Regions from separate parts of the Streptomyces sp. CS113 genome, predicted to be linked through region 1. Evidence: riboswitches for the same ligand, from Rfam matches in the RefSeq annotation. Region 1 holds a riboswitch; each other region holds the start of a gene.
The links. A riboswitch is a leader RNA that binds a small molecule or an ion and turns the genes downstream of it on or off. The one in region 1 is predicted to bind cobalamin.
Positions count from the first base shown of each region.

Region 2: it holds a riboswitch for cobalamin, as region 1 does, so the genes downstream of both, B9W62_RS12845 (ribonucleoside-diphosphate reductase subunit alpha) here and B9W62_RS09225 (energy-coupling factor ABC transporter permease) in region 1, are expected to answer to the same signal.
Region 3: it holds a riboswitch for cobalamin, as region 1 does, so the genes downstream of both, B9W62_RS29875 (cobalamin biosynthesis protein) here and B9W62_RS09225 (energy-coupling factor ABC transporter permease) in region 1, are expected to answer to the same signal.

Region 1 covers NZ_KZ195574.1:2,143,669-2,149,155, forward strand. The annotation lists gene B9W62_RS09205 (FAD-binding and (Fe-S)-binding domain-containing protein) at 1-1,023, shown strand, start outside; gene B9W62_RS09210 (DUF7144 family membrane protein) at 1,093-1,560, opposite strand; gene B9W62_RS09215 (chloride channel protein) at 1,849-3,207, shown strand; gene B9W62_RS09220 (potassium channel family protein) at 3,318-3,779, shown strand; cobalamin riboswitch at 3,845-4,030, shown strand; gene B9W62_RS09225 (energy-coupling factor ABC transporter permease) at 4,060-4,758, shown strand; gene B9W62_RS09230 (energy-coupling factor ABC transporter substrate-binding protein) at 4,755-5,111, shown strand; gene cbiQ (cobalt ECF transporter T component CbiQ) at 5,112-5,487, shown strand, end outside.
Region 2 covers NZ_KZ195574.1:2,990,101-2,995,587, reverse strand. The annotation lists gene B9W62_RS12860 (GlxA family transcriptional regulator) at 1-502, opposite strand, end outside; gene B9W62_RS12850 (ribonucleotide-diphosphate reductase subunit beta) at 780-1,811, opposite strand; gene B9W62_RS12845 (ribonucleoside-diphosphate reductase subunit alpha) at 1,811-4,186, opposite strand; cobalamin riboswitch at 4,314-4,475, opposite strand; gene B9W62_RS12840 (GNAT family N-acetyltransferase) at 4,537-5,043, opposite strand; gene mctP (monocarboxylate uptake permease MctP) at 5,149-5,487, opposite strand, start outside.
Region 3 covers NZ_KZ195574.1:6,659,374-6,664,860, reverse strand. The annotation lists gene B9W62_RS29895 (alpha/beta hydrolase family protein) at 1-793, opposite strand, end outside; gene B9W62_RS29890 (class II aldolase/adducin family protein) at 924-1,577, opposite strand; gene pitH (low-affinity phosphate transporter PitH) at 1,802-3,058, shown strand; gene B9W62_RS29880 (hypothetical protein) at 3,093-3,314, shown strand; cobalamin riboswitch at 3,464-3,609, shown strand; gene B9W62_RS29875 (cobalamin biosynthesis protein) at 3,721-4,710, shown strand; gene B9W62_RS29870 (cobyric acid synthase) at 4,707-5,487, shown strand, end outside.

The sequences.
Region 1 (5,487 bases):
GCGCCGCTGCTGTCGAAGGCGGCGGTCCTGGTGGCGGGGGTGGCGGACCGGGAGGTGCCGCTGTTCGCGGAGCGGACCTTCGAGCAGTGGTTCGCGGACCACGAACCCGGGGGCGACGGGCACCGCGGGTCGGTGCTGCTGTGGCCGGACACCTTCACCAACCACTTCCACCCGCACATCGGACGGGCGGCGGTACGAGTCCTGGAACAGGCCGGCTGGCGGGTGGAGTTGCCGCACGAGCCGCTGTGCTGCGGGCTGACCTGGATCTCCACCGGGCAGCTCGGCACGGCGGAGCGGGTCCTCACCCGTACCGTGCGCGCCCTGGCCCCACACGTCCGGTCGGGCGGCCTGGTGGTGGCGCTGGAGCCGAGCTGCACGGCCGTGTTCCGGGCCGACGCGGCGGAGCTGTTCCCCGGCGACCAGGACGTGCTGCGGCTGGCCGAGCGGACGGTGACGCTGGCGGAGCTGCTCACCGAGCACTCCCCCGGCTACCAGCCCCCGCGGGTGCCCGACCGGTCCGCGCGTGCGCTCGCCCAGGTGCACTGCCACCAGCACGCGGTGCTCGGCTGGGAGGCCGACCGGGAGTTGCTGCGCCGGGCCGGGGTGGACGCGGAGCGACTGGACTCCGGCTGCTGCGGGCTGGCCGGCAACTTCGGCTTCGAGCGCGGCCACCTGGACGTCAGCGAGGCGTGTGCGGAGCGGGTGCTGCTGCCGCGGCTGCGGGACGAGGACGAGTCGACCGTCGTCCTCGCCGACGGCTTCAGCTGCCGCACCCAGATCCACGAGTTCGACAGCGGCGGCCACGAGGGCGTGCACCTGGCGGAGCTGCTGGCCTCGGCCCTGCCGTCCGGTCCCGCGGGCGGTGCCGGGAGTGCGGGCAGCGCGTACGGCACCGCGCCGGGCGCCCGCCCGGCCGCTCCCGGCCCCCGCGCACGGGCCCTGGCCCTGGCCGGCACGGCGGCGGCCGCGGTGGGCGCCGCGGCGGCGGCGACGGCGCTGGCCAGGAGCCTGCGCCGGCACTGAGCCCGGCACCGACGGACGGTCACCACCGACGATGCGTGGTGACCGTCCGTCGTTGCCGGGCGCGGCGTCTCAGGCCCGGGACGACGCGCTGTCCTGGCGGCTCGCCAGGGCCCAGATCACGAACACGTCGATCGCCATCATGATCACGGACCAGACGGGCGCGTACGGCAGGAACAGGAACTGGGCGATCAGGCTCAGCGAGGCGAGGACGATGCCCGCCACCCGTGCCCAAGCCATGTCCTTGAGCAGGCCGTACCCGGTGACGAACACGAGGGCGCCGAGGATGACGTGGACGATCCCCCAGCCGGTCAGGCTCATCTCGTAGACGTAGGTGCCGATACGGGCGTACACGTCGTCCTCGGCGATGGCCGCGATGCCCTGGAGGACGGCGAGCGCGCCGTTCAGCAGCAGCAGTACGCCCGCGAAGACGACACCGCCGGTCACCCAGCCGCTGGTGCGGTCGCCCGAGCGCTGGGCCCAGGAGGCGTCGCCGCCGTGGGACGGCCGGCCGGGAGAGGGTTCGGCGTGCTGGCTCATGAGCGGAGTCCTTTCTGTGTCCCCCGTACGGGGCAGCTGCCCGCCGGCGCCGACGGCGCGGACAGGTCGTTTCGAGCCTGCGGGCGCCCGCGCCACCCGGCCACGCGGGTCCGCCGTACGGGTGAATCGCGCCCCGGGCGCGCACATGCGGACGCCCGGGGCCTCGCGTTAACTGAACGGCATCCGCGGCTGCCGGAGACCGACGGGCCGTGGGACCGAGGGGGCGGACGAAGGAGGGCGTGTGACGAGTCGGCCGCTGCCCCGGCGGTGCCCGCGCGGGCGGTTTCGGTGACCGCGCCGGCGCACGCGGCCCCGGGCCGGGCCGAGCAGTCGCTGCGGCAGACCCTGCTCAGCCCCGGCTACCGGCGGCTGTTGCTGCTGTGCGTGCTGCTCGGTGTGCCCATCGCGCTGGCCTGCTTCTTCTTCGTCGGGCTCCAGCACGAGTTGCAGCACTGGGTGTGGACCTCGCTGCCCGAGGCGGCCGGATACGACACCCCGCCCTGGTGGTGGCCGCTGCCCGCGCTGGTCCTCGCCGGACTGATCCTGGCGCCGATCGTGACGCGGATGCCGGGCGGCGGCGGCCATCTCCCCGTCAACGGTCTGGGCGGGGCGCCGGTCGGCCCGCGCGCGCTGCCCGGCGCGGTGCTGGCCGCGCTGGCCACGCTGCCGCTCGGCGTGGTGCTGGGGCCCGAGGCCCCGCTCATGGCCGTCGGCAGCGGGCTGGCCCTGCTGGCGGTGCGGCGGGCCGGCGCCGGCGGTGACCAGCGGGCGAGCGCGATCCTGGCCACGGCCGGCTCCACCGCCGCGATCTCCACCATCCTCGGCGGCCCGATCGCGGCGGCGGTCCTGCTCATCGAGGGCGCGGGGCTGGCCGGCACCCAGCTGGTCGCCCTGCTGCTGCCCTGCCTGCTGGCCAGCGCGACCGGCGCCCTGGTCTTCACCGGCTTCGGGCAGTGGACGGGGCTGGAGATCGGCGCGCTGAGCCTGCCCCACCTGCCGCCCCAGGCCAATCCGGACGCGGGCGACTTCCTGTGGGGGCTGCCCACCGCCGCCCTGATCGCCGTACTGGTCACGCTGGCCCGCGCGCTGGGCCGCCGCACCGTCACCTGGACCCGGCGCCACACGGCCGCGCGCACCGTCGCCTGCGCCACCGCGGTCGGCGTCTGTGTCGCCGCGTACGCGCTGATCACCGGACGCTCCCCGGCCGAGGCGGCGCTGTCCGGCCAGGCCGCCCTGGCCCAGCTCGCCGCGCACCCGCACACTTGGTCCGTGGGGGCCCTGGTCGCGTTGGTCGCGTGCAAGGGGCTGGCCTGGGGCATCGCGCTGGGCGCGCTGCGCGGCGGCCCGATCTTCCCGGCCGTCCTGCTGGGCGCGGCGACGGCCCTGGCCTGCTCGGGGCTGCCCGGCTTCGGCGCGACCCCGGCGCTGGCCCTCGGCATCGCCGCCGCGGCGGCCGCGGTGACGGGGCTGCCGCTGGCCAGCTCGGTCCTCGCGGTGCTGCTGATGGGCCGGGACGCCCACGACCAGATGCCGCTGATCGTCATGGCGTCGGTGGTCGCGTTCATCGTGGCGCAACTGGTGCGCCGGACCCCGCCGGAGGCGGGCGGGTCGCCGGGCGGGGCGCCGTCGGCGGGAGCGGCACGGTGAAGGACCGCCGGACCGCACACCCGCGTCCTCGCCCTCGTACTCGCCCGCGTCCCGGTACCGGCTGGGCCGCCGTCCGGCCCTGGGTCGTACGGGCGGGGATCGCGGCCGCCGTGGTCGTGGCGTATTTCCTGCTCCCGCTCGACCACCTGGGGCCGCAGCGGCCGGTGCTGAGCTGGGTGCTGTTCGCCCTGCTGCTGACCGTGGTGGCGGTGCTGCTGCTGCGGCAGATCCGGCACGTCCTCCTCGACCGTCCGGACAGCCGCCCCGGCGTGGTCATCTCGCTGCTGATCGTGCTGTCCGTGCACGTCTTCTCGGCGGCGTACTACGCCCTGGCCAAGTCGCCGGGCGAGTTCAGCGGACTGCACACCCGGATCGACGCGCTGTACTTCACCGTGGTGACGCTCGCCACCGTCGGGTACGGGGACATCACCCCGAGGGGCCAGGCCGCGCGGGTCGTGACCGTGCTTCAGATCACGTACAGCTTCGTCTTCCTCACGGCCGCCGCCACCGCGCTGACCACCCGGATGCGCGACCGGGTGGTCCGGGGGCCCCAGCGGGGCCGCTCGCGCTGACGGAGGTGCCGCCCGCCCGCCCGGACGGGGCTCGAGGCCTGCTTGTGCCCGGCCCGGTGGGAGCACTACTGTCGCCACGCCTTGGTGAACGGGAAACCGGTGTGATGCCGGTGCGGCCCTCGCCACTGTGAATCGGGAAGTCCGGCTCCGGCCCCCACGGGCAGCCACTGGATCGCTTGCGATCCGGGAAGGCGGAGCACGGGCGGTGGTACCCGTAAGCCAGGAGACCGGCCAAGGCGCGTCGTCCATCCACGAGGTGCTGGAGAGGGTCTGCTGAGCCATGCACATAGCCGAGGGCTTTCTGCCACCGGCGCACGCGATCGCCTGGGGTGTCGCGTCCGCGCCGTTCGTCGTCCACGGAGTCAGGTCACTCACCCGTGAGGTCAGGGAGCACCCGGAGAGCACGTTGCTCCTCGGCGCCTCCGGAGCCTTCACGTTCGTCCTGTCGGCACTGAAGCTGCCGTCCGTCACCGGGAGTTGCTCGCATCCGACCGGCACCGGTCTGGGCGCGATCCTGTTCCGGCCGCCGATCATGGCGGTCCTGGGCACCATCACCCTGCTGTTCCAGGCGCTGCTGCTCGCCCACGGCGGGCTGACCACGCTCGGCGCCAACGTCTTCTCGATGGCGATCGTCGGCCCGTGGGCCGGGTACGGCGTCTACCGGCTGCTGCGCCGCTGGGACGTGCCGTTGATGGTCACCGTGTTCTTCGGCGCGTTCGTCGCCGACCTGTCCACGTACTGCGTGACCAGCGTGCAGCTGGCGCTGGCCTTCCCCGACCCGAGCAGCGGGTTCCCGGGCGCGCTCGGCAAGTTCGGGTCCATCTTCGCCGTGACCCAGATCCCGCTCGCGGTGAGCGAGGGCCTGCTCACGGTGATCGTGATGCGGCTCCTGGTGCAGTCCAGCAAGGGCGAACTGACCCGGCTCGGAGTGCTGTTGACCCGGTCCGGCGAGCGGAAGCAGGAGGCGGTGGCGCGATGAGCCGGAACACGAGGATCAACGCCCTGCTGCTGCTCGCGGTGGCCGCGCTGGCGGTGCTGCCGCTGGTGCTGGGGCTCGGCGACCACAAGGAGGAGCCGTTCGCCGGGGCCGACGCGGAGGCCGAGACGGCGATCACCGAGATCGAACCGGACTACGAGCCGTGGTTCTCCCCGCTGTACGAACCGCCGTCCGGGGAGGTCGAGTCGGCGCTGTTCGCGCTCCAGGCCGCGCTCGGCGCGGGCGTGCTGGCGTACTACTTCGGGCTGCGCCGGGGCCGGCGGCAGGGCGAGGAGCGGGCGTCGGCGGCTTCCGGGGCCACGACGGCACCGCGGAACACCCCAGAAGGGGACTGAGTGCTGCCGATCGACGCGGCGGCGCACAGCAGTCGCTGGCGCCGCCGCCATCCCGTGGACAAGGCCGTGCTCGGTCTCGGTCTGACCGTGCTCGCGATCTCGCTGCCGCCCTGGCCGGGCGCGGCGCTGGTGCTGGTGGCGGCGCTGACGGTGCTGCTCGGCCCGGCGGGCGTGCCCGGACGCCGGCTGTGGCGGGCGTACCGGGTGCCGCTGGGGTTCTGCGTGACGGGGGCGCTGCCGCTGCTGGTGCAGGTCGGGGGGCCGGACGGGTTCCTGTCGGCGGCCGACGGCGGCGCGGTGCGCGCGGGTGGGCTGCTGCTGCGCACCTCGGCGGCCTCGCTCGGGGTGCTGCTGTTCGCGTTCACCACGCCGATGT
Region 2 (5,487 bases), 850 kb from region 1:
CGTCGATGCCGGCGGCCGTCCCGGCCGAGGTGATCACCGGGTCCTCGTCGACGTAGAGCACGTCCGGCTCGACCCGGGCCCGCGGGTGCTGACGGGCCAGCTCGGCCGCGTGGTGCCAGTGCACCGCGCACCGCCGCCCGTCCAGCAGCCCGGCGGCGCCCAGCACGAAGACGCCGGAGCACACGCTCAGCACGCGGGTGCCCCGGGCCGTCGCCCGGCGCAGAGCTTCCAGCAGCTCGGGCGGGTACTCCCGGCGGACGAAGTCGGAGCCGGCCGGCACCGCGATGAGGTCGGCCTCCTCCAGCCGTTCCAGACCGTACGGCGTGGAGACGGTCAGCCCGCCGACGTGGGTGCTCAGCCGCGGCCCCTCCGCGGAGACCACCGCGAAGTCGTACCCCGGCAGGCCCTCGTCGCTCCGGTCGATGCCGAAGACCTCGCAGATCACGCCGAGTTCGAAGGGGTGCGCTCCGTCCAGCAGGACGGCGGCCACGTTCTGCAACATGCCGCCAGTCTGCCTCGTCGGTGGCAGGAAATCGAGGCCTTACGGCAGTCCTGCCACTGCCGGTAAGGAGTCTTGGGCGTGACAGTGGTGTCATGACCGGAAACCAGATAGAAGGCCTTGTCGGAATGCTCGCGACCTTCGGACTCCTCGTCCTCATGGTCCTCCCCTCCGTGATCGGCATCGTGCGCGACAGGCGCATCGACCGCCAGATCAGGGAGGCCCAGGAGGGGAGGGGTCAGGGAAAGGAAACCCAGGAGCCTCGGAAGACCCAGGAACCTCAGAAGTCCTCGTCCAGGTCGACGGTGCCCTCCACCGCCACCTGGTACGCCGAGGGGCGCCGCTCGAAGAAGTTGGTCAACTCCTGAACACCCTGAAGCTCCATGAAAGAGAAGGGGTTCTCGGAGCCGTACACCGGGGCGAAGCCGAGCCGCGTCAGACGCTGGTCGGCCACGCACTCCAGGTACTGCCGCATCGAGTCGGTGTTCATCCCCGGGAGGCCGTCACCGCACAGGTCGCGCGCGAACTGAAGCTCGGCCTCGACGGCCTCCCTCAGCATGTCGGTGACCTCCTGCCGGAGCCGGTCGTCGAACAGCTCCGGCTCCTCCTTGCGCACGGTGTCGACGACGTCGAAGGCGAAGGACATGTGCATCGTCTCGTCCCGGAACACCCAGTTGGTGCCGGTGGCCAGGCCGTGCAGCAGACCCCGGCTGCGGAACCAGTAGACGTAGGCGAAGGCGCCGTAGAAGAACAGGCCCTCGATGCACGCCGCGAAACAGATCAGGTTGAGCAGGAAGCGGCGCCGGTCGGCCTGCGTCTCCAGCCGGTCGATCGACTCCACCGAGTCCATCCACTTGAAGCAGAACCCGGCCTTCTCCCGGATGGACGGGATGTTCTCCACGGCCGCGAAGGCCGCGGCGCGGTCCTCCGGGTCGGGCAGATAGGTGTCGAGGAGCGTCAGGTAGAACTGGACGTGGACGGCCTCCTCGAAGAGCTGGCGGGACAGGTACAGCCGCGCCTCGGGGGAGTTGATGTGCTTGTACAGGGTCAGCACCAGGTTGTTCGCGACGATCGAGTCGCCGGTGGCGAAGAAGGCCACCAGACGGCCGATCAGGTGCTGCTCCTCGGGGCTGAGCTTCGCGAGGTCGGCGACGTCCGAGTGGAGGTCGACCTCCTCGACGTGCCAGGTGTTCTTGATGGCGTCCCGGTAGCGCTCGTAGAAGTCCGGGTAGCGCATGGGGCGCAGGGTCAGCTCGAAGCCCGGGTCGAGCAGGTTCTTGGTGGCGCGGGTCGCGGGGATCTCGGTGGTCATTACTGGCAGGCCTCGCAGGACTCGGGGTTTTCCAGGGAGCAGGCGACCGCTTCGGAGTCGGGGCCGGCCTGCACGGGGACGGTGGTGGCGCGGGCCGCGGCGCGGGCGATCCGGGTCGCCGGGCGGGAGCGCAGGTAGTACGTGGTCTTCAGGCCCTGCTTCCAGGCGTAGGCGTACATCGAGGAGAGCTTCCCGATGGTCGGCGTCTCCAGGAACAGGTTCAGCGACTGGGCCTGGTCGAGGTACGGGGTGCGGGCGGCGGCCATGTCGATCAGGCCGCGCTGCGGGATCTCCCAGGCGGTGCGGTACAGCGCCCGCACGTCCTCGGGGATCCAGGAGAAGCCCTGCACCGAGCCGTTGGCCTCGCGCAGCGCCTCACGGGTGCGGGCGTCCCACACGCCGAGCCGCTTGAGGTCGTCCACCAGGTAGGAGTTGACCTGGAGGAACTCGCCGGACAGCGTCTCGCGCTTGAACAGGTTGGACACCTGCGGCTCGATGCACTCGTAGACCCCGGCGATGGAGGCGATGGTCGCGGTCGGCGCGATGGCCAGGAGCAGGGAGTTGCGCAGCCCGGTGGTGGCCATGCGCTCGCGCAGCGCGGCCCAGCGCTCCGGCCAGGCGGGCTCGACGCCGTAGTGGTCGGGGTGGAGCACCCCCTGGGCCGTACGGGTCTTCTCCCAGGCCGGCACCGGACCGCTGCGCTCGGCGAGGTCGGCGGACGTCTCGTACGCGGCGAGCATGATCCGCTCGGCGATGCGGGTGGACAGCGCCTTCGCCTCGGGGGAGTCGAAGGGCAGCCGGAGCTGGAAGAAGACGTCCTGGAGGCCCATCGCGCCGAGGCCGACCGGGCGCCAGCGGGCGTTGGAGCGGGCGGCCTGCTCGGTCGGGTAGAAGTTGATGTCGACGATCCGGTCCAGGAAGGTGACGGCGGTGCGGACGGTGGCGTCCAGGCGCTCCCAGTCCATGTCGCCGCTCGCGGGGTCGGCGAAGGCGCCCAGGTTGACCGAGCCCAGGTTGCAGACCGCCGTCTCCCCGTCGTCGGTGACCTCCAGGATCTCCGTGCAGAGGTTGGAGGAGTGGACGACGTGGCCGGGGGTCGCGGTCTGGTTCGCGGTGCGGTTGGCGGTGTCCTTGAAGGTCATCCAGCCGTTGCCGGTCTGCGCGAGGGTGCGCATCATGCGGCCGTACAGCTCACGGGCGGGCAGCGTCCTGCGGGCGAGCCCCGCCTCCTCCGCCCTGCGGTAGGCGGCGTCGAACTCCTCGCCCCACAGGTCGGTCAGCTCCGGCACGTCGGCCGGGGAGAACAGCGACCAGGTCCCGTCGGCGTCCACCCGGCGCATGAACTCGTCCGGGATCCAGTGCGCGAGGTTCAGGTTGTGCGTACGGCGGGCGTCCTCGCCGGTGTTGTCCCGCAGCTCCAGGAACTCCTCGACGTCCGCGTGCCAGGTCTCCAGGTAGACGGCGGCGGCGCCCTTGCGCCGGCCGCCCTGGTTCACGGCGGCGACCGAGGCGTCCAGCGTCTTCAGGAACGGGACGATGCCGTTGGAGTGCCCGTTGGTGCCGCGGATCAGCGAACCCCGGGCGCGGACGCGGGAGTAGGCGATGCCGATGCCGCCGGCGTGCTTGGAGAGGCGGGCGACCTGGTGGAGGCGGTCGTAGAGGGAGTCCAGCTCGTCCTTGGGGGAGTCCAGGAGGTAGCAGGACGACATCTGGGCGTGCCGGGTGCCGGAGTTGAAGAGGGTGGGGGAGGAGGGCAGGTAGTCCAGGCGGCTCATCAGCCCGTACAGCGCGGCGACCTCGTCCACCGCGCGCACCGTGTCGTCCTCGGCGAGTCCGGCGGCCACCCGCAGCAGGAAGTGCTGGGGCGTCTCGACGGCCTTGCGGGTGATCGGATGCCGGAGCAGGTAGCGGCTGTAGAGCGTACGCAGCCCGAAGTAGCCGAAGCGGTCGTCGGCGGCCCGGTCGATCAGCGCGTCCAGGCGTTCCGCGTGCAGCCGTACGAAGGCGGCGGTGCGGTCGGCGATCAGGCCCTCGCGGTGGCCGGTGGCGACGGAGTCGGTGAAGGTGACGACGCCCTGGGAGGCCGCCTCGGCGCGGATGCCGATGGTCAGCAGGCGGGCGGCCAGCCGGGAGTAGACCGGGTCCTCGGAGATCAGACCGGCGGCCGCCTCGGTGGCCAGCTCCCGCAGCTCGGCCTCGTCCGCGTGGGCGGACCGGCCGCGCAGCGCGGCGGCGGCCACCCGGCCGGGGTCGGCGCCCTGGAGGTCGGCGGTCAGCCCGGTCAGGGTCCGCAGCAGGGCGGCACCGGGTCCGTCGGGTTCCCCGGTCGCCGTCGCCGGGGTCGCTGAAGCCGGATCGGCTGGCGCGATGGTCACGTGGAGCACTCCCTCGCTCGGCACGGGGCCTGGCGGAGGGAGGGCAGGGGGCAGCTCACGAGCGCACGCGGCGTCGCGTCCACCGGCCCACTCCACGAGGCCCGGACGTCATGGCACCCGGGCCAGGGCGGCCGGGCGCACTGTCGGCAGGTCCTCGGACTGGACAGGCGTGCGCGCACGTGCGAAGACGTACGGATGCACGCAAGTACACCGTTGCGGGACAGTTCCGGATTCGCACCGGATTCCCCTGCGGCGACAGCGAGCACGAGCATACATCTTGTGCCGGGTGGCGCGAGCACCCCCAGATGTTGTGTCCCGGCGGGGTGCCGTGCCGGGGTGCCGCGAGCGTGTCAGAGCGTCAGTTCGTAGGTGAGCAGCATGATGTCGTCCAGCTCCGGCACGGGATTCCAGTCGCGGTCGGGCGTGCGGACGAAGCCCAGACGCTCGTAGAGGCGGTGGGCGGTGCGCATGGTGGCCTGGGTCGACAGCACGACGCTCCGGCAGCCCTCGACGGCCCGGGCCCGGTCGACGCAGGCGCGCACGAGGGCCTCGCCCGCCCCGCGGCCGCGCGCCTCGCGGGCGACGGCGAGCATGCGTATCTCGGCCTCGCCGGGGCGCGCTATGTCCGCCATGGGGCCGCCGGACGGCACGAAGGTCACGCCGCCGAGCACCCGGCCGTCGGCCACGGCGTCCAGCACCTCGGCGGCGGTCGCGCGCTTGGCCACGTTCCTCAGCTCGTCGAGATACGCATCGCTCTCCCCGAAGTCGAGGAGGCCGTCGCGCAGGTAGGCCTGCGCGGTGATCTCGCCGAGGGTGTCGTACTCCTCGGCCGTCGCCCGCCGGATCACGAAGTCCATGACGCCGAGTGTGCCCGACGGGTACGGCAACGGGCCGCCGGATTTCTCCGACGGGTACGGCAACGGGCCGCCGGATTTCTCCGACGGCCCGCTGAAGGGGCGCCGCTAGTGCGAGCTGCCCGCCGTGGCCGGCGGCAGTTCCACCTGGACGCCGGGGTCGCCGGCGTCCGCCGTGTAGTCGCTCGGCTTGGTCTCGTCGACGCCGTCGGGCGCCTTGGCCGCCCGCAGGACGAAGGTCAGGACCACGGTGACCAGGACGTTCAGCACGAAGGCGGTGAGCCCGATGTAGCCGATCTCGCCGATGCCGGGGATCTCGTCGGAGGAGCCGCCGAAGTGCTTCTGCGTCGGCGAGGCGACACCGTAGGCGGCGACCGTGCCGTAGACCATGCCGACCGCCCAGCCGCCGAGCAGCGCCCAGCGGTGGAACCAGCGGGTGAACAGGCC
Region 3 (5,487 bases), 4.5 Mb from region 1:
TGAGCACCGGCGAGTCCAGGACGAGCCCCGCGATGCGCTCGCGCACGCCGGAGAGCGCGGCAGTGCGCAGCGCCATGGTGGCGCCGGTGGACCAGCCGAGCAGGACGACCTGGCGGGCACCGTGGTCGAGGGCGTAGCGGACGGCCGCGTCCACGTCGCGCCACTCGGTCTCGCCGAAGTGGTGCAGGCCGTCGGGCGAGGGGGGTGCGCCGACGTCGCCGCGGTAGGCGAGGGCGAGCACCGGGACGCTGCGGCGGTGCAGGGGCGCGATCAGGTTCAGGGCGTGTTCGCGGGTGGCGGCCAGCCCGTGCACGGCGATGATCCAGGTCGGCCGGGCCCCGGGCAGGAACCAGGCCGGGAGCGGACCGAGTTCCCCCGGGACCTCGACGTCGGTGTGCTCCAGGTCGAGGGCCGTGCCCGGGTTCCCGACGTACAGGTTCGGGGTGAACCAGGCTCGGTCGCCGGTCGCGAAGGTGCCGTGCGTGACGCTTTCCAGGCGGCGTACGACGGTGTCGGCGCCGTGCTCGGCGGTGTCGAGGACCGGGCCGACGACCGCGTGCGAGCCGTCACCGGCGAGTCCGTACCGGCCGGGGCGCAGTGCGGCCAGGTCCCGGGTGAGGGTGATCTGTCCGGCGGCGGTGCCGTGCACGGTGAGCCGGGGCTCGGTGGGCAGGGGCCGGCCGGGGGGCGCCTTCAGCGCGGCGTCGCTGGCGAGCCGGCCGGCGGCGACGCTGGCCATTCCGGTCGCCAGAGCTGCGGTGACGGCGGCTGCCGTTGCGGTGACAGTGCGCATGGGGCCAGTCTCCTGGTGCAGTCCTCGGGCGGCCAGTGGACGGGTGACAGGGGGTGACGGGGCCCCACGTGTCCTGTAGCCGGTGTCCTGTAGCCGGTACCCCGGCAGTGCCCCGGCACGCACGCCCGCGTCAGCTCGGTTGCCCGTATCCGCGGAGGCGTTCGGTCACCTCCGTCAGCTGGGCCGGTGTCAGCAGGGACGGCGAGTGGCCCGGCACCGAGGCGGCGGTCAGCCAGAGGCGGCACATCCACTCGAGCTGGGCGGTGCGGTCGTAGGCCTGGTCGAGGGAGGTGCCGTAGGTGATCGTGCCGTGGTTGCGCAGCAGGCAGCCGGTGCGGTCGGCGAGGGCGTCGAGCATGCCGCGGGCCAGCGCGTCGGTGCCGTAGGCGGCGTACGGGGCGACCCGGACGGCGCCGCCGAGCGCGGCGGTCATGTAGTGCACCGGGGGGAGTTCGGGGACGAGCAGCGAGACGGCCGTCGCGTGCACGGCGTGGGTGTGGACGACGGCCCGGGCCGCGGGGTCGGCGCGGTACACCGCCAGGTGCATGGGCAGTTCGCTGGTCGGGACGAGGGTGCCGAGCACCTGCCGTCCGTCCAGGTCGACGCCGGTCGCGTCGTCCGGGGTCAGCCGGTCGTAGGGGACGCCCGAAGGGGTGACCAGGACCGTGTCGCCGACGCGCACCGATACGTTGCCGGAGGTGCCGACGACCAGCCCGTCCGCGACCGTCCGCCGGGCCGCCGCGACGAGTTCCTCCCAGGCCGCTTCCTCGCTCGATCGCGTCACAGTCACCGTCTCCTCCCGGGCGTCCGCGCGCCCCTCGTGGCCCGTCGACGGACGGTCTCGCGGTGATCCTGCCAGGGACGTCTCCGGAGAGCTTCGGAGCGGGCACGCAGAGGGAGGTTCCGACCCCGCTTCCGGTCACCGTGGCGCCCTGCCCAGTTCATCTTCCGTTCACCCTGGTTACCTACGTTCGTCGCGCCAACGACCTCGAACGATTGCCTGGGTAAATGGAAAGCTTCTCGCTGATCCTCGCGATTGTGGTGGTAACCGCACTCGCGTTTGATTTCACGAACGGTTTCCACGACACCGCGAACGCGATGGCAACGACCATTTCGACCGGTGCGCTCAAGCCCAAGGTGGCGGTGGCGATGTCCGCCGTCCTCAACCTTGTAGGCGCCTTCCTCTCCGTGGAGGTCGCCAACACGATCTCCAAGGGTCTCGTCGACGAGACCGGCATCCGTCCCGAGGTCATCTTCGCCGCACTGGTCGGCGCGATCCTCTGGAACCTCCTGACCTGGCTGGTCGGGCTCCCGTCCAGTTCCTCGCACGCCCTGATGGGCGGCCTGATCGGTGCCGCCGTCGCCTCGGCCGGCATCGGCGCGGTCAACGGCGACGTGCTCGTCACCAAGGTGCTCCTCCCCGCGATCGCCGCCCCGATCGTGGCCGGCGTCGCGGCGATGCTCGCGTCCCGGATGACGTACTCGCTGGGCCGCAAGGCCGACGGCAAGGCCGCCGCGAAGGGCTACCGGGCCGGTCAGATCGCCTCCGCCGGTCTGGTCTCGCTGGCCCACGGCACCAACGACGCCCAGAAGACCATGGGCATCATCACCCTCGCCCTGATCGCCGGCGGCTCGCTCGCCCCCGACTCCGACCCGCCCGTGTGGGTCATCCTGGGTGCGGGCCTGGCCATCGCGCTCGGCACCTACCTGGGCGGCTGGCGCATCATCCGCACCATGGGCAAGGGCCTGACCGACCTCCAGCCGCAGCAGGGCTTCGCCGCCCAGACCAGTGCCGCCACGGTCATCCTGGCCTCCTCCCATCTCGGCTTCTCGCTGTCCACCACGCACTCGGTCTCCGGTGCGGTGATGGGCGCGGGCCTCGGCCGCAAGGGCGGCGTGGTCCGGTGGTCCACGGCCACCCGGATGTTCATCGCCTGGGGCCTGACGCTGCCCGCCGCGGCCCTGGTCGCCGCGCTCGCCGAGTGGGTCTGCCGCCTCGGCGACTGGGGCACGGCCCTCGTCGCGGTGTTCCTGGTCGCGTCCAGCTTCGCGATCTGGCGGATCTCGCGCCGCGAGGTCGTCGACCACACCAACGTCGTCGACGACGACCCGGTGGGCGCCGCCGAACCGGCCGGTGTGGTCACCACGGCGATGGCCGCGGTGTCGCCGCCCCCGGCGGGTGTGACCGAGGACCTGGCGGCCACCGTCCCGGCCCCGGCCACCACGCCGGACCCCAAGGCCCCGTCGGCCGCCACCACCGTCTGAACCCGCGTCCCGGGTACGAAGGAAGCGAACCTCCATGAGCATCGACTGGGCAGCCCTGGGCTCCGTCTTCGGCGTCAGCCTCGTGGCCACGGTGGCCCTGGTGGGCCTGTTCACCCTCGGCATCGTCGGCCTCTCCCGCCAGGAGCGGGCCGCCGCCGAGGGCGGCTCCGCGGCCCTCGCGGTCACCGGTGCGTACGCCTGCTTCGCGGCCTGCACGGCGGCGGTGGGCTACGGCATCTATCTGATCGTCGCCTGAGCGCCGCCCGGTTCACGGGCGCACTCGCCGGGGCGGGGCGCGGAACGGACTCGAACCGTTCCGCGCCCCGCCCCTTCGCGTGCCGGCGCACACCACTCGTGTGTGGGCCTTCGCACACTCCCCCGTCGCAGGTCAACGCCAGGTTGACGGGTGTTCGCGGGCCGTGGTGGACTTCCGGAGCCATCTACGGCGGCAGGAGAGGAAGCCCGGTGCGAATCCGGCGCGGTCCCGCCACTGTGACCGGGGAACAGGAACCCCCGGGAGCCAGGAACTCTCACCGCCGGACTCTTCGAACCAGGGCGTGGACACCCTGAGTGAGGACATGACGCGATGCCCGGCTGCCGCCACCGCTCGAGCCCGACACCCCGTACCCGGTGCTTCCCCGACCGTGTGACCGGCTGAACCCGTGCGTGCCGGACGCGTCTTCGCGTACGGCGCCGCCGCCGGCCTCCTCGGCGACCTCCTCCTCGGCGACCCGCGCCGGGGACACCCGGTCGCCGCGTTCGGCCGTGCCGCGGGCGCCGTGGAACGGGTGCTGTGGCGGGACCACCGGGGCTGGGGCGCCCTGCACACCGCCGTGTGCGCCGGGGGCGCCGCCGCGATCGGTACGGTCGCCGCGCACGCCGTACGCCGCTCCCCCGCCGCCCGCGTCGCGCTGACCGGCGCGGCCACCTGGGCCGTCGTCGGCGGCACCTCGCTGGCCCGCGAGGCCGCCGCGATCGGCCGGGCCCTGGACGCCGGGGACGTCGAGGCGGCGCGGGCGCGGCTGCCGCACCTGTGCGGGCGGGACCCGCAGGCGCTGGACGCCGACGGCGTCGCCAGGGCCGTCGTCGAGTCCGTCGCCGAGAACACCTCGGACGCGGTCGTGGGCGCCCTGGTGTGGGGCGCCGTGGCGGGTGTGCCAGGACTGCTCGGCTTCCGGGCCGTCAACACGCTGGACGCCATGGTCGGCCACAAGTCGCCCCGGTACCGCCGCTACGGCTGGGCCTCGGCCCGCCTGGACGACCTCGCGGGCTGGCCGGGCGCCCGGCTGACCGCCGTCCTGACCACCGTCGCCGGGGGCGATCCGCGGGGCGCCGTACGGGCCTGGCGTGCGGACGCCGCACAGCATCCGAGTCCCAACGCCGGGCCCGTGGAGGCCTCGTTCGCCGGCGCCCTGGGCGTCCGGCTCGGCGGGACGCTCTCCTACGGCGGGCGGGTCGAGCACCGGCCCGTCCTCAACGGCGCCGCGGGACGCGCCGTCCGGGCCGGTTCGGGCGACATCGACCGGGCGGTACGGCTCTCCCGGCGCGTGGGCTGGCTGGCGCTGGGCGTGTGCGCCGGCGCACGACTGCTCGCGCGCGGAGCCTCCGCCGCCGCGGCGGAGCGGGACGTCACGAAGGGACGTACGTCATGAACGGTGGCCTGCTCGTCGCCGGCACCACCTCCGACGCCGGCAAGAGCGTCGTCACCGCCGGGATCTGCCGCTGGCTGGTGCGTCAGGGCGTCAAGGTCGCGCCCTTCAAGGCGCAGAACATGTCGCTGAACTCCTTCGTGACCCGCGAGGGCGCGGAGATCGGGCGGGCCCAGGCCATGCAGGCCCAGGCCTGCCGGGTGGAGCCCACCGCGCACATGAACCCGGTGCTGCTCAAGCCCGGCGGGGAGCGCAGCAGCCAGGTGGTGCTGCTCGGCAGGCCGGTCGGCGAGATGAGCGCCCGGGGCTACCACGGCGGGCGCCAGGCGCGGCTGCTCGGCACGGTGCTGGACTCGCTCGCCGAACTGCGCGCCACGTACGACGCGGTGATCTGCGAGGGGGCGGGCAGCCCGGCCGAGATCAACCTGCGCCGCACCGACATCGTGAACATGGGGATCGCCCGGGGCGCCCGACTGCCCGTCCTCGTCGTCGGCGACATCGACCGCGGGGGCGTCTTCGCCTCGTTCTTCGGCACGGTGGCGCTGCTGGCGCCCGAGGACCAGGCGCTGGTCGCCGGGTTCCTGGTGAACAAGTTCCGGGGTGATGTGTCGCTCCTGGAGCCCGGGTTGGAGATGCTGCACGGCCTCACCGGGCGGCACACGTACGGCGTGCTGCCCTTCCGGCACGGGCTCGGCATCGACGAGGAGGACGGTCTGCGGGTCTCGCTGCGCGGGACCGTGCGGGAGTCGGTGGTCGCGCCGCCGGTCGGCGAGGACGTGC